3 regions of the Paraburkholderia sp. BL27I4N3 genome follow, and region 3 is predicted to be linked to each of the others. Evidence: predicted binding sites of a transcription regulator. Region 3 holds the regulator's gene; each other region holds the start of a gene.
The links. The regulator LexA, encoded in region 3, represses DNA repair genes until DNA is damaged. The targets are predictions, from matches to a motif close to ACTGTATNNNNATACAGT.

Region 1 (5,109 bases), 1.2 Mb from region 3:
AAGCCAGGCGACGCTTCCCTCTAAAGCGGACGCTCCCACCCCGCGCTCCCTTAAGTTTCCCGCCGATCCGCCGTTATGCAGTCGAGGTCCGCTCGTCGGGATACGTCCCGCTGGTTGTGCGGCATCAGGCAGGAATCAAGCGCGCCGGCATCGAACGCCGCGTCTCTCAGGGCCCGCGCGGCCCGGCGGCGTGGCGAGGCCGCGCGGCAGGACCAAACGGGATAACACATGGGTCAAATCACCCTCACGCTCAAAGACGAGACCATCGCGACGCTGCGCAAGGATTTCGATGCTTTCCTGCGGGTATCGCTGAAGCTCGATCCGCAGTTCGCGACGCCGTCGTTTGAGGATTTTTTGCGCGCCAAGCTGCTCGACAACATGGTGCCGCTGACCGAACACGCGGTTCAGCGGATGTTGCAGGGCGGCCAGTACGCCTGGGCGAAACGCACACTGGACAAGGAGTTTCCGGATGTCGTCGCGATTCTGATGCGGCAGGCGGGCGAGTTCGGCTTCGGCTTCGCGGCCCGCTCGGAATGGACGCCGGAGGAACTCGCCAAGCAGTGTCGCGACTGGGCGGCGGCCATCGTCAAGGAAGCGGAAGGCGACGCCGTGCTGATCGACCCGCTCGCGGCGCAGATCAAGAGCGCGGCGCAGGACATCCAGGCGCTCGAGGAAGTCATGCAGACGCCGGCGTGGCGGCTGGTGGAATCGCTGCGTCAGCGTGTCTACGAGGCCAAGGTGGCGTGCGAAACGAGCGTGGGCAGCACCGCACGTGAAAAGCTCGGCGAGCTGCGCGGGCTGCTGCGGCTGGGTATTTCGCACGGTTCGTTCCAGAAGCAGGAAGCGCAGCAGATCATGGAGTTCCTGCGCCTGCTCAAGCCGGAAATCTTCGTGGAGGAGCCGTACGACGTGTTTTCGCGGATGGCAGCCTGGCTGCGTAATTTCTTCGTGCCGCCGCGTCCGGCGCCGCAGCAACAGCAGCGGCAGTCGCAGCCGCGCTGAGGCTAAAGAGTCCAGGAAGCCACCACTGAGTCGGTAGCCAACGGCGGGATCAGATGCGCGGCATCAAAGCGCGTCGTCGCGCTCTCAATCCCACATCTTCCTGAGTTTCGCGCCGATCTCGATCTTCGCCTGCGCCGCCGCGGCCAGCCCGGCCGCAGTGGGCGCGCTCGGAACCGGGACGCGCGGCCATGCATAGGCATCGAACAATGGCATCAGATGCGCGGGAATGAAGCGCGTGCGCGAGGCCCACACGTGACGGTCGCCCATGTGCGTCTGGTTGTGCACGTAAAAGCGCTGCGGCACGACGATATGCAGGTCCTCTTTCGCGCGCGTCATCGCCACATAGAGCAGACGGCGCTCCTCGTCGATTTCCTCCTCGCTGCCGGTGCCGAGATCGGACGGAATGCAACCGTCCACGCCGTTCAGCACGAACACGTTGCGCCACTCCTGCCCTTTTGCCGAATGGATGGTGGACAGGATCAGATAATCCTCGTCGATCAGCGGCACGCCGGATTCGTCGCTGGTGGCGTCGGGCGGGTCGAGCGTCAACTCGGTCAGAAACCGTTCACGCGACGGATACGTGCCCGCGATGCTCTCCATCTGCAACACGTCCGCGTGACGGATCGCCGCGTCCTCGTGATTGCGCTCGAGATGCGGCTCATACCAGCGGCGCACCATTTCGAACTCGGCGGGCCACGGTGTCTGGCGCCCGTAGACGCTCGACATCAGCTTGACGAACGGATGCCAGTCTTCCTGCGCCCGAGCCGGCGCGGCGAAGGCGGCCAGCGCGCCGCCGGCGGTGTCGGCGGGGTTGCCGCTGCCCGCGCGCGCGACGACCTCGTCGAGCACTTTTGCCGCGGTCGCGGGTCCCACGCCCGGCAGTAACTGCACGACGCGAAACCCGGCCACGCGATCACGCGGATTTTCGGCCCAACGCAGCACGGCAAGCACGTCTTTCACGTGCACCGAATCGAGAAACTTCAGCCCGCCGAACTTCACGAACGGAATGTTGCGCCGGGTCAGTTCGATCTCCAGCGCGGCGCTGTGGTGCGCGGCGCGGAACAGCACCGCTTGCGACTTGAGTTTCATGCCCTGCTCGCGCGCTTCCAGCACCTGCTCGACGATGTAGCTTGCCTGATCCGCCTCATCGGCGACGGTCACGAGACGCGGGCGCTGCGCGGAGGCCTTGTCGGTCCACAGATTCTTCGTGTAGCGCTCGCTGGCCAATTCGATCACCGCGTTCGACGCCGCCAGGATCGGCGCGCTCGAGCGGTAATTGCGCTCCAGCGTGACCTGTTTGGCGGGCGGATCGAAATGCGCGGGAAAATCGAGAATGTTGCGCACGGTCGCGCCGCGAAACGAATAGATCGACTGGGCGTCGTCGCCGACCACGGTCAGGCCGCGGCCGTCCGGTTTCAACGCGAGCAGGATCGACGCCTGCAGGCGGTTGGTGTCCTGATATTCGTCGACCAGTACATGATCGAAGCGTCCCGACAGGTCGGCGGCGATGGCCGGCTCGGCGGCCATGTGCGACCAGTAGAGCAGCAGGTCGTCGTAGTCGAGCACGCTTTGCTTCTGCTTCGCTTCGACGTAAGACGCGAACAGCATGCGTAGATCGGCCTCCCATTCGCGACACCACGGGAATGCCTTGTCCAGCACCTGGCCGAGCGACGCGCCGGTGTTCACGACGCGCGAGTAAATGGCAAAGCACGTGCCCTTGGCCGGGAAACGCCGCTCTTTCGCCGACAGGCCGAGTTCGTGGCGCACGAGGTTCATGAGATCGGCGGAATCCTCGCGGTCGTTGATCGTGAAGGCTGGCGCAAGACCGATCAGATCCGCGTATTCGCGCAACAACCGCGCGCCGACGCTATGGAACGTACCCGACCACGTCAGCCCTTGCGCGAGCGCGGCTCGTGAACCGAGCGCCGCGCCGGCGATGCGCGTGACGCGCCGGGTCATTTCGAGCGCCGCACGGCGCGAAAAGGTCAGCAGCAGGATGCGGCGCGGATCGGCGCCCTTTACCACCAGATTGGCGACCCGGTGCGCAAGCGTATTGGTCTTGCCGGAGCCGGCGCCGGCAATCACCAGCAGCGCGCCGGGCGGTGCGGCTGGCGTGTCGGCGCCGTAGTCGACGGCTTCGCGCTGCGCGTCGTTGAGCTTCGCCAGCCAGGCGGCAGTGTCGGACGTCGGGGACGGCGAGGAAGGCGCGGGTTCGGCGACTGGGAGCACGATTGTTTAGGCGTTGGAAGGATTCAGAGCGGCGACGCATACTGTATATCCATACAACCCACGCCGACAAGCGACCCTTTTTTAGCCGGATGCGAGGTCTGCATTTCATGTGGGCCGCGCGGGCGAACGCGAGCACAAAAAATGGCCCATCGCACGAGTGCACACGGGCCATTTTTCGAAGGCACGACATCGAGACGTCCGCGCGCCCCGCGCCGGCCAGAGGCGCGAAGTCTGCTATTGCTTCTTCGCGTCTTTCACGTTTGCGTCGGCGGCGGCCTTATCGGCGTCGGCCTGCGCATCCGTCTTCTTCTGGTCGGCCTTGGCCTGCGCGACGGAAGCTTTCTTGTCCGCCTTCGATTGTTCCTTGGCCGCCTTCTTGTCGGCGTGGGTAGCCGGCGCCGCAGCCGGATCGCTAGCCTGCGCGAATGCAGCGGACGAGAGGCAGCCCGCGATCAACGCGGCGACAAGCGTGGTCTTCGTGGAATGGGCGATGCTCATGCGATACCTCCGTTGAAACGAGATGCCCGGACTCAACAGTCCGGCAACGCAGCGGCCGCGGCGGCAAACCGCGCCGCCCCGCCGCTCGCTCGAAACTCAGCCTCAATGCTTGACGTCGGTGCCGTCCGACTGGTCGCCCGTCTGCCCTTGCATGTTCATCTTCATTTCGTTGTTTGCGGTCTGCTTATCCGCCTTCTGATTGATCTTGGCGTCGCGCACCTGCTCCTTGTACTGGAGCTTGGCGGCCTTCTGCTGATCCTTCAGCTCCGCCTTGGATGCCTTCTTCGAGGCGCGATATTCGGCGTTAGCCTTCGCGTTGGCGTCGCGCTTCTGCACCAGCGGGTCGGTCGAGCCCGACGCCGTCAGACGCGTCGGCGCCGGCGTCACCGGCTGCACGCCCTGCGCGGCGGGCGCCGCGTCATTGCCTTGCATCTGAACCTGCGGCTGGCCTTGCGCGCCCGCTGCCGGTTGCGCGGTCTGTGCGAACGCGGCTGTGGAAGCAAGGGCCGTAATGGCAGTACCGATCAGAAGCGTACGAATCTGGGTCATGGCTAATCCTCTCTAAGGTTGTTGTGACGCGGGCAACCGGTCCGGCTCTGCGCATTTCAGCGCTTATGGAGCGCGGTCTGCGTGCCTCGCCCGGTCTGCTCGCTGCCAGATAAAAATCCAGCAGGCTTTCCCTACTGACCTGCACTTTACGAGTGGAGTTTGTGTTTTACGACCACCGTTACGGAACGTTTCACTTTCTGACAAACGCATAACATCTGCTTGCAGATGCTCACATGACGGCGGCGCGCACCGCGAACTTCATCCAGGGCAAGCTTCTGGCTTATGATGCGAACCCTTTGCCTGAAGGTGCAAACGCCATGCCCAACCTCGATTTCACGCTTACCGGCGACTACGTCGAACTGCACAATCTCCTGAAGATAACGGGACTGGCGGACAGCGGCGGCTCGGCAAAAATGATGGTGGCGGACGGTGCGGTTACCGTCGACGGGCGGGTCGAAACGCGTAAAACGTGCAAGATCCGCGCGGGTCAGGTCGTCCTGCTCGGCGACACGCGGATTGCGGTCCACGAGGCCTGATACACCGGCTAACCGGCGAAGCTAATAAGCGGAGCTAAAACACGGGCCTGCCACCCCGCGGTCCGAAAACTTGGAGGAACGTGCGCACCAAAATCGTGCCTCTTCCATCGACATCGCCGCGCCTAAGCAATAAGCTGTCAGTTTCAACAGACCAACAATCGGCTGACACACCGGCCGGCGGCTGCCTCGAGCGTCCGCCGAGGCTCATCGAGCCGCTGCCCTCGCCACCGTCCGCGCGCTCGTCGCGCCCGCCGTCGCGTTGTCGCCACTTCCGCCGCCAGGCGCTCCATGACTC
Region 2 (5,109 bases), 630 kb from region 3:
TCTTTGGTGGCTAATTTTGTCAACAAAATCGGCGGACCTTCCGGGAGCTGTTCTGCTGGTGGCAGGCCGTAGAAATCGACCGTTAGTTGCGTTAATCGAGTCAAAAAGAAAGCGGACAATCGCCCGCGTCCCCTTCCAGCTAACTCATGCGAGGTACGGATAGCCCGACAAACTCAGTTTGAACCCGTGCGCATTCGCGACGAGATGCGCGTCCGCGCCCACGGGCAGCGTCACCATGTTGCGGACATGCCCGAATTGCAGGCCGGTGACGACCGGAATGCCGATCACCGACCTCACCTGCTCGATCATTGCGTGCAGATCGTAGCCGTTGTCGTATTCGTAGGGCTTGGCGCCGGAGAAATCGCCCAGCACGAGCGCCTGTTGCTGCGCAAGAATGCCGGACAGGTGCAACTGGTAGATCATCCGCTCGACCCGGAACGGCTGCTCGTTGACGTCCTCGATAAAGAGGATGCCGCCCCGCACCGGCGGCATGTACGGCGTGCCGATCAGCGACGTCAGAACCGCCAGATTGCCGCCCCACAACATGCCAGAGACGTCGACCGGCTGCGCTTGCGGCGTGTTGTTCGAGATCGTCATGGTCGGCTTCGTCACCGCCGACCAGAAGCGCTGCATGGTGAACTCGCTCAGTTCCTCCGCGCCGAAGTCGCTCATCACCATCGGGCCGCCGAAGCTCTTCACGCCGGCGCGCGCCAGCAGCGCAAGCTGGATCGCGGTGAAATCACTGTGTCCGACCAGTGCGATCGGTTGATCGGTGAGCCGCCGTTGCAAGCCTTCGTAGTCGAGGCCGTGCAGGATGCGCACCGCGCCGTAGCCGCCGCGCACGGCCAGCACGATGTCCGGCAACTTACGCGAAGGATCGGCGAGGCGGTTCAGCTCGGCCGCGCGCTCGCCATCGGTGCCGGCAAAGCGCTGGAAGCGACGCTTCGTCGCTTCCACGCCCTCGACGTGATGCCCCTGCGCATGGAAGCGCGCCAACGCGCGATGCAGCACCTCGGGGTCGTGCGGATACCCGGACGGCGCGATCAGTTCAATGGTGCGATGGACGGTCATTGGCAGGACCTTGCTGGACGTTGTTGTTTTAGAGCGACTGGGCCGGCCCCGGTGCGATGCCCGGTGCGCTGGCTGCCGCAGCTGCGTCGCCCCGTGCCGCCGCACGCGCTTCGCGGCTCGCGCGCCGCCGCGCGGCAAAGAACGACTTGAGGGCGGCCCCGCATTCATTTTCGAGCACGCCGCCGATCACCGTGGTGTGATGATTCAACTGAGGATTCGCGAACGCATTGACGACGCTGCCGCACGCCCCCGTTTTCGGATCGCGCGCCCCGAATACGACTCGCGCGATGCGCGCATGCATGATCGCGCCCGCGCACATCAGGCACGGCTCCAGCGTGACGTAGAGTTCGCAGCCCGGCAAACGATAGTTCTCGACGGCTTGCGCCGCGGCGCGCAAAGCGGCCATTTCCGCATGCGCGGACGGGTCGTGCCCACCGATCGGATGATTGAAACCTGTGCCAATGACTTCGTCGCCTCGGACGAGGACTGCGCCCACGGGCACTTCACCGGCGGCGCGCGCTTTTTCGGCGGCGGCTTGCGCCAGCGCCATGAAACGGCGATCGCGCTCCGTGACTTCGGGGACGGTGGAACAGGTGGGCGGTTCGCCAAGGGCGGCCTCTGAACCCGCCGAGACGGCGGCGCCCGACTCGGTCGCTGCCGATTCAGCGACATCGCTCACCGAGCGTTCGGAACCCGGCACATTCAGCGCTCCGTGAGATTCGACAGAGTCTGAATCCGGCGCGGTGGACTGGGCAAGCGGCTCGCTCACTGCGAACCCGCGTCTGCCGTATCGAGGTTGCCCGCGCGCTCGGATAGCCGCTCGGCGATACGCCGGCAGTATTCGCGCGGCAGAACCAGCGGGCCGCCACGCAACGATTCAAGTGCCATATCGAGCGCGAGCATGCGCGCCTGGAGACGGCAACGGGTAGCCCGGTCGCTCACGGCATTCAACTCCGCTTGCAGGTCGCGCAACGCGCGCAACTGCTCGATAGCGGGCGGCACAAAGCCTGCATTCTTCAAAATCCGGTTGGCGACGCGCACTTCTTCGGGGACCAAAGTATCGTCGTCCAGCGACAGCGGCGCGCCGGCGCCCGGTAACTCGTCGAATTCGCCTCGCGCGGCGGCGGCGGCAATACGCTGTTCGACTAACGCATCAAGCAATTTCATCTGCAATCCACTACGTTGCGGCCCAAGCATTCTATCAGGGCGCGCACGATCGTTCCGCTTCTCGAACCGACGAAACCTCCTACGTTTTCAGATTCCGCGTATTTGAGGGCACACGGTCGTGCGCTAGCCTCGGCGATTCGTTACCACGGCACTTGCCGCCCCATTTTCCACGGCCAAATCTGACAAAACACTTTCAACAGACGGCGCCCTGCACGCCTTCCCTTACCGCTCCCACAGTCATCCACGCCATGAAACCCCGAATGATCACTTCAAGCCGCAGTCACACCTCCATCGCTCTCCATGCCCGCATCAGTCCGCAGCCGGCCGTGGATCTCATCAATCCAGGCAAGCGCACTCGAAAACCGTGGCTATGCGCGACGCTGGCCGGCGTCACCATGGTGTTCGCGCTCTCCGGTTGCGGCGTGTTCTGCGGTGGCGCGGGCGGAAGCGGTGCCGGTTTCGCCGGCGGTTGCGCGACCGGCATGCGGTTCTAGCTCGGCGTCCTACAATACGCCACCGTCACCCAGGGCAACGCGCGCTAGGATTCGGCGCCAGTCAAAGTCCAGCGCGCCAATGCGACATGCCGCGTACGCCCGAGCAAACTGTGCATCAACGCAAACTCGCGCACGTTCCAGCAGACCGGCTCGACGGGGCGTGCCGCGGCCCATGGCATCCCATACGCCAGCGTGACGTGCGGTGTGTACTGCGCCGCGGACGAGACCGCGTGCTCACCCAACCCGGCGCTCTGCAACGCACGGCCCAAGGCGTCGTGCAGTACGTGCAAGCCTGCGACGCCTTCGCCTCCGCCCAACACCAGCGGGCCGGGCCTTGGCTTCAAGGCAAAGCTGACCGCCGTGTCGAATTCGACGCTAAACGGCTCCATTCTGATCGACGCAGCCGCCTGGATCGCCGCATCGACTCGCTTCTGGGGCAAACCACCGGCGAAATTTCCCAGGTGATGCAAAGTGACATGCAGACGACCCGCCGCAAGCGGCTTGCTCCGTGCACGCGACTCCCCGCAAAGCTGTTGCGCGAGCTTCGAGATGCCGGCCGCTGTGGCGGTATCGGGAAAAACGGCGAAGAACAGGCCGTCTGTCGGCGTTGGCGGCGCCTCGAGCCCAGGCAGCCAAAGTTGTTCAGGCATGGCGTTCCTGACCGGATAAAGCCGGCATGTGGATGAATCTCCGTTCATTGTGCGGGCTCACCCGCGGTACCTGCTCTATTCAGACCGCTCGACTGTGCGAGGTTCCGCGATCGCCTTTATCAAACCCGGTCGTTACTCATGAGATAGCTCCCCGTTGCAGGCAAAGGCAGCACAATTCCGCCCACAGCCGTTTCCCATAAAAAACCGCTTGCACTCACCGCCTCCCCACGTACAATACTGTACATCCATACAGTATTGGTGGCAACGTGGAACTGCTCAAAAAGCTGGAAGTATTGGCCGACGCCGCGAAGTACGACGCGTCATGCGCAAGCAGCGGCGCGCCCAAACGCGGCTCGCGCGGCATTGCGGGCCTCGGCGCCAGCACCGGCGCGGGCATCTGCCACAGTTTCACGCCAGACGGGCGCTGCGTCTCGCTGCTGAAAATCCTGCTCACCAATTTCTGTTTGTATGACTGTCAATACTGCGTCAACCGGCGCTCGAGCAACGTGCCGCGCGCGCGCTTCACGCCCGAGGAAGTCGTCGACCTGACGCTGGATTTTTATCGGCGCAATTACATCGACGGACTGTTTCTGAGTTCCGGAATCATTCGGTCGTCGAACTACACGATGGAACAGCTCGTGCGCGTCGCCCAGTCGTTGCGTGAGGATCATCAGTTTCGCGGCTATCTTCATCTGAAGACGATTCCCGACGCCGATCCGCAGCTGATTGCGCAAGCCGGGCGTTATGCCGACCGTTTGAGCGTGAACATCGAACTGCCTACGGACAGCAGCCTCGCGCTGCTCGCGCCGGAAAAGAACGTCCGCACCATCAAGCTCGCCATGGGCTCGATCCGCCTTGCGCAGGAAGAAGCGCATAGCGACGCCGGAGCGCCAAAGTTCACGCCCGCGGGCCAAAGCACGCAGATGATCGTCGGCGCGGATCAGACGAACGACAGCACGATCTTGCAGACCGCCGCGACGCTCTACGGGTCATACAAGCTCAAGCGCGTCTACTACTCCGCCTTCAGTCCGATTCCCGACAGTCCTTCCGCATTGCCGGCTCAGGCGCCGCCGTTGTTACGCGAACACCGGCTGTATCAGGCGGATTTCCTGATGCGCGGCTACGGCTTCAGTGCGGACGAACTGTTCGAACAGCCTGGCAACCTGTCGCTCGACATCGATCCGAAGCTCGCGTGGGCGTTGGCGCATCGCGAGCAGTTTCCGGTCGACCTGAACCGCGCGCCGCTGCGCATGATCGCGCGCGTGCCGGGCATCGGCATGCGCAACGCAAAACGTTTGGTGGAGTTACGGCGTTCGCGCCGGGTGCGCTACGAGGACCTCGTGCGGCTGCGTTGTCCGCTGGAAAAGATCAAGCCATTTGTCGTGACGCAAGACTATCGCGCGGCGCTGCACGACGCGTCGTCGGCCCGCTTGCGCCGGGTATTGGCGCCGCCGGTGCAACTGGCGTTGTTGTGAAGCGTCGCAATGCGTTGCATTGTTATCGAAGATCATTTCGCCGCCTGGCGCGCCGCATCGCTCGGCGCTTTAGCTGATGGCCTCGCGCCGGAGACGATTGAATGGCGCATCAAGCAGGAACCTGAGTTATCGCAGGAGCAGGCGCTGTTCGACTATGGCACGACGTCAGAGGAAGCCGAGGCTCGATCCACCGCCGTGCATGTTTCGAAGGAGCTGGCGGCGCTATTGCAAGACGCCGCCCTGTGCCGCGAA
Region 3 (5,109 bases):
CGTTTTTTCGCCGTAGCTTTTTTTGACCTGATGAAATTCGATGGCGGCTTCGGGCATGGATCGAACGAGTCTCCAAGGAAGGGCGTGAATGACGTGAGTGGCCGAGGGAGGCGGCCTATTCTAGGGCATCGGCGCGACGCTGTTGGTTCGCCCCGACAATACGAAGCCGGTTTCTTGCACTGCGGCATCGGCGCGCGGAGACCCTCCGAGCGGCTCGCGCACCTGTTTAGGGCGTGGTTAGAGGGCGGTCAGCGCACAGTTAGCGTTTTCCATCCCTTGCAACCTGAATTGCGGCGCACCATGATTAATTGAGAATCGCGCGTCCCGCGCGAAGGGAGAAAAATCATGGCGAGCTACCAGAAAATCCTGCTGTGCTACGACGGCTCGCGCGAAGGCCGCAAAGCACTCCGTTGCGGCGCCGACCTGGCGTTGGATCTGAAAGCGGAAACCCATTTGCTGTCCGTCGTCGACATGCGCTCGAGTATTGCGCAAAGCGCGGGCCTGCTGACCGACGTGGCCTGCGGCAGTTTCGAAAAGACCGCACGCGACATCCTGCAGGAAGGCGTTGATTGGCTCACCGAGCGAGGTGTGACCGCACAAGGGCATTTTGCATTCGGCCATCCGATCGATGAGATCGCCAACCTCGCCAATGAACTGCATGTCGACCTGGTGGTGGTCGGCCACCGTTGCCGCACGGGTTTGTCGCGATGGTGGATGGGCGCGGGCAATACGCCGTTGCTCGACCGTGTCTCGTGCAGCATTCTGGTGGCGTGTTCTTCGGCGCAGGAGCAGCAGCAAGCGGCAGCTTGAGGCGCATGTCGCCATTGTGGACGGTTGGCTGGCGGCCGGGCACTCCGGCCTCACTACCCGGTGGCCTCGACGTCATAACGATGTCGCTGAACGACTCGCCGCGACTCGCCGCGACTCGCCAAATAATTGGCGCGATCACGGGATCCGCGCCATACAAAGCCGACCTGCCGCGATCACTCGTTCAGATTGACCGCGGCCAGCTTCCACGTGAATATCCCTTCGCGCTGAAAGATCGCCGAGTAACGCGCGTCGCCGGCGCCATGCTGGTACGTGACGACAAACTCGTTGAGCCCACGATAGCCCGCGGTGGTTTGCGGCGGTTGTGGGGGCGTGGCATTGGCATTCCCATTCACCGCGTTGCCGGCCGGAGGCGCTGCCGGTGCCGGTGCGGTCGCGGCGGCGTCGGACGGATTGTTCGCGGCCGGCGGCGCGGGCGGCCGCTCACCCGGATCGCCGCGCGGCGGCATGCCGTTCAGCAAGGCCGCGACACCGTCCGGTGTGGCATAGGCATCCACGAGCGGGCCGATCAACGCGACGCCGATCATCGCGCCAATGGCGGCCAATGGATTGCCGTTGCTGTGCGCGCCAAGCCGGCGTGTCAGCAGGCCGGCGACCTGTTCCTTCAGGCTCTCACGCAACGCGGGGAAGTCGACGTACTGATTGACCGTTTGCGCATCGCGCGCATCGGCCGCGCGTTTGAGATTGTTCAGCGCGATGTACGGCGACGCGTAAGCAAACCCCAGAGCGGCGATCACCACGATCACGACGAGTGTGACGATCAGCGGCTTTGTGGCGCCGCCTCTGCTGCCGCGTTGGGTATGTTTCGGAACTGCCATCGAGTGGGACTCTCCATCAGGTGTGATCTAACGTGGACCACGGCCACGCGAAAACGATCCCACGCAATGCAATCTCTCGCCGCCCGCTCAAGACCGGGTCATCACGACTCGAACACCGCGCCGTGGACGTTGGCTTCGTCGGCGATGCAGCGGTCGATCATGCGGCAAACGGCGTCCATCGTGCCGACCATGATGAGACGCGACGGCCCGTGATAGACCCGCACCGGTGCGCGACGCGCCGGTTCGGCCGTATTCAGGCCGGAATTCAACGACACGCGGGCAAACGCCGGCAACGACGAAGGCAAGCTCGACGCAGCCTCGGGCGAGTCGAACAGCGACGGTGTGCTGCGCGTGGCCGCCTCGATCAATGAGCACGGCACCAGCTTGCGAAGGTGACGCAGACGACCGAACTGGCGAAAGGGCAGCAGGCGGGCAAGACGTTCCATGAGACTCTCCAGACGATGCAACGTTGATGCGGCGTTGATGCAGTGTCGATGCGACATTGACGCGGCTTTTTATTCTGTCGAACGCGCAAAAGGGTTAGAGCTGGTTAGAACTCGCCGGGGCGAATCAGCCCCACGGCGATACCCTCCAGCGCGAACTCCGCACTGCCGGTTTCAACGAAGATGTTTTCGTAATCGGGGTTCTCGGCGATCAGTTCGAGCCCATTCGGCCGGCGCTTCAGGCGCTTGACCGTGACGTCGTCGCCCAGCCGGGCAATGATGATCTGGCCGTCTTTCGCTTCGCTGCGCTTTTGCACCGCGAGCAGATCGCCGTCGAAGATGCCCGCGTCGCGCATGGACAGCCCGCGCACCTTCAGCAGGTAATCGGGCTTGCTCGAGAACAGCGCCGGGTCGCACGCGTAGTGCTGCGAGATATGTTCCTGCGCGAGGATCGGGCTGCCGGCGGCAACGCGCCCGATCAGCGGCAGCGACAGTTGCATGATGCTGGCGTGCGGCAGCGTGAACTGGTGCGGCGAGTCTTCCGGACCGGCCAGCAGGCGAATGCCGCGCGATGCGCCGGCCGCGAGTTCGATCACGCCCTTGCGGGCGAGTGCGCGCAGATGTTCTTCTGCCGAATTGGCCGAGCTGAAACCCAGCTCGGCGGCGATCTCCGCGCGGGTGGGCGGAAAGCCGGTGCGTTCGATAGCCCTGCGGATCAGATCGAAAACCTGCTGCTGTCGTGCGGTGAGTTTGGTCATGGCGCCACTGTATGTATGAACAGGTGACTGTATTTTTATACAGTATTCGGCGCAATTCAAGCTTTACTTTAAGTTCGGGGCGAAGGGCGGCGTTCCAGCGCCGTCAAACGATGCTTTAACAGCCGTTTTCGTTCAGCAACGCCTTATCCAGCTGTCGTTACCACTTTTGAGTATTAAAAAATGAAGAAACATTATTTTTAATGATGAAAGCCCTTCGATAGACTGGGCCTCCAGTTGACGTTCATGTGCACGTGACCGCGACACAAGAAAAGACATCACACGCTGTTTCAGCGGACAACGCGGAGAAAGTTGACATGAAATACCAAGGTACGGGGCTGGCAGGCAGGACGAAGAAACTGATCGCGGCGCTAGCATTGGGCGCGGCGGGCGCGCTCGGCGTGATGGCGCAGGCGCACGCCGCCGACACGACGCTGCTGAACGTCTCCTACGACCCGACGCGCGAGCTGTATCAGGACGTCAACCAGGCGTTCGGCAAGGAGTGGAAAGCGAAGACGGGCGAGACGATCACCTTCAAGCAGTCGCACGGCGGCTCGGGCGCCCAGGCGCGCTCGGTGCTCGACGGTCTGCAGGCCGACGTGGTGACGCTGGCGCTCGCCTATGACATCGACGCACTGGCGAACAAGGGTTTGCTGGACAAGGGCTGGCAGAAGCGTTTGCCGGATAACGCCTCGCCGTACACGTCGACGATCGTGTTTCTGGTGCGCAAGGGCAACCCGAAGCACATCAAGGATTGGGACGATCTGATCAAGCCGGGTGTGTCGATCGTGACGCCGAACCCGAAGACGTCGGGCGGCGCGCGCTGGAACTACCTCGCGGCTTGGGCGTACGCCGAGCATCAGCCGGGCGGCAATGATCAGAAGGCCAAGGAATTCGTCGGCAAGTTGTACAAGAATGCCGGCGTGCTGGATTCGGGCGCGCGCGGCGCGACCACCAGCTTCGTGCAACGCGGGATTGGCGACGTGCTGATCGCATGGGAAAACGAAGCCTTCCTGTCGCTCAAGGAATTCGGTCCGGAGAAGTTCGAGATCGTGGTGCCGTCGGTCAGCATTCTGGCCGAGCCGCCGGTCGCGGTGGTGGACAAGGTGGTCGACAAGCACGGCACGCGCAAGGTCGCCGAAGCTTACCTGAACTTCCTGTATAGCGAGCAAGGCCAGGAGATCGCGGCGAAGAACTTCTACCGTCCGCGTTCGAACAAGGTGCCGGCCGAGCTGACCGCCAAGTTTCCGAAGCTGAAGCTGTACACGGTGGACGATTCGTTCGGCGGCTGGACCAACGCGCAGAAGACGCACTTTGCCGACGGCGGCGTGTTCGATTCGATCTATCAGCCGCAGTAACAGGCCCGCTGCCGGCATCGGCAAAGGCATAGGCAAAGGCATAGACATAGGCAGCACGACGCGGCGACGCGTCACTCCCGAGCGCGCCCCATGGGGCGCGCTTTTGGCCGCCAGGGCCTGCCGGCCGGCAATACGAGCATCAACCTGAACGAGTAACGAGCATGACGACGTTGACCTTCCGAAAACCGAGCGCGTTGCCCGGTTTTGGCCTGACACTCGGCATCACGGTGGCTTATCTGAGCCTCGTGGTGCTGATTCCGCTTGCGGCGACCTTTCTCAAGACCGCCACGCTCGACTGGAGCCAGTTCGTGCGTGCGGTGAGTTCGCCGCGCGTGCTCGCGTCGTATCGGCTCACCTTCTTTTCCGCGCTCGGCGGCGCGCTGATCAATGCGGTGTTCGGCTTTCTGGTGGCGTGGGTGCTGGTACGCTACACGTTTCCGTTCAAGCGCATTGTCGATGCCGTGGTCGATCTGCCGTTCGCGCTGCCCACCTCGGTCGCGGGTATTTCGCTCGCGGCCGTGTACGCGGGCAACGGCTGGATCGGGCAGTTCCTCGAACCGCTCGGCCTGAAGATCGCGTTCACGCCGGCGGGCGTGCTGGTCGCGCTGACCTTCATCGGTTTGCCGTTCGTGGTGCGTACGGTGCAGCCGGTGCTCGAAGAGTTCGAGCGCGAGCAGGAAGAAGCGGCGGCGTGCCTGGGCGCGTCGCGCTGGCTGACGTTTCGGCGCGTGGTGTTGCCGGCGGTGTTTCCGGCGCTGCTGACGGGCTTCGCGCTGGCATTCGCGCGCGCCCTCGGCGAATACGGCTCGGTGATTTTCATCGCCGGCAACGTGCCGATGAAGTCGGAAATCACGTCGCTTCTCATCATCACCAAGCTCGAGCAATACGACTATGCGGGTGCGACTGC

Region 1: a site for LexA is predicted at 3,272-3,289, ahead of B0G71_RS03040 (ATP-dependent helicase). Genes of this name have one in related genera too.
Region 2: a site for LexA is predicted at 3,619-3,636, ahead of B0G71_RS11620 (putative DNA modification/repair radical SAM protein). Genes of this name have one in related genera too.

What each region holds. Positions count from the first base shown of each region.
Region 1 covers NZ_QREJ01000001.1:662,901-668,009, reverse strand. Annotated here, with positions in the region: gene B0G71_RS03045 (DUF4088 family protein) at 229-1,002, shown strand; gene B0G71_RS03040 (ATP-dependent helicase) at 1,087-3,231, opposite strand; gene B0G71_RS03035 (hypothetical protein) at 3,466-3,729, opposite strand; gene B0G71_RS03030 (hypothetical protein) at 3,832-4,278, opposite strand; gene B0G71_RS03025 (RNA-binding S4 domain-containing protein) at 4,596-4,814, shown strand; gene B0G71_RS03020 (MATE family efflux transporter) at 5,103-5,109, shown strand, end outside.
Region 2 covers NZ_QREJ01000001.1:2,531,413-2,536,521, forward strand. Annotated here, with positions in the region: gene ldcA (muramoyltetrapeptide carboxypeptidase) at 145-1,071, opposite strand; gene tadA (tRNA adenosine(34) deaminase TadA) at 1,100-1,771, opposite strand; gene B0G71_RS11605 (DnaJ family domain-containing protein) at 1,837-2,238, opposite strand; gene B0G71_RS11610 (hypothetical protein) at 2,499-2,732, shown strand; gene B0G71_RS11615 (2'-5' RNA ligase family protein) at 2,777-3,382, opposite strand; gene B0G71_RS11620 (putative DNA modification/repair radical SAM protein) at 3,649-4,857, shown strand; gene B0G71_RS11625 (UdgX family uracil-DNA binding protein) at 4,867-5,109, shown strand, end outside.
Region 3 covers NZ_QREJ01000001.1:1,899,741-1,904,849, forward strand. Annotated here, with positions in the region: gene nodI (nodulation factor ABC transporter ATP-binding protein NodI) at 1-57, opposite strand, end outside; gene B0G71_RS08800 (universal stress protein) at 346-810, shown strand; gene B0G71_RS08805 (DUF2939 domain-containing protein) at 984-1,646, opposite strand; gene B0G71_RS08810 (hypothetical protein) at 1,748-2,092, opposite strand; gene lexA (transcriptional repressor LexA) at 2,197-2,847, opposite strand; gene B0G71_RS08820 (sulfate ABC transporter substrate-binding protein) at 3,162-4,202, shown strand; gene cysT (sulfate ABC transporter permease subunit CysT) at 4,364-5,109, shown strand, end outside.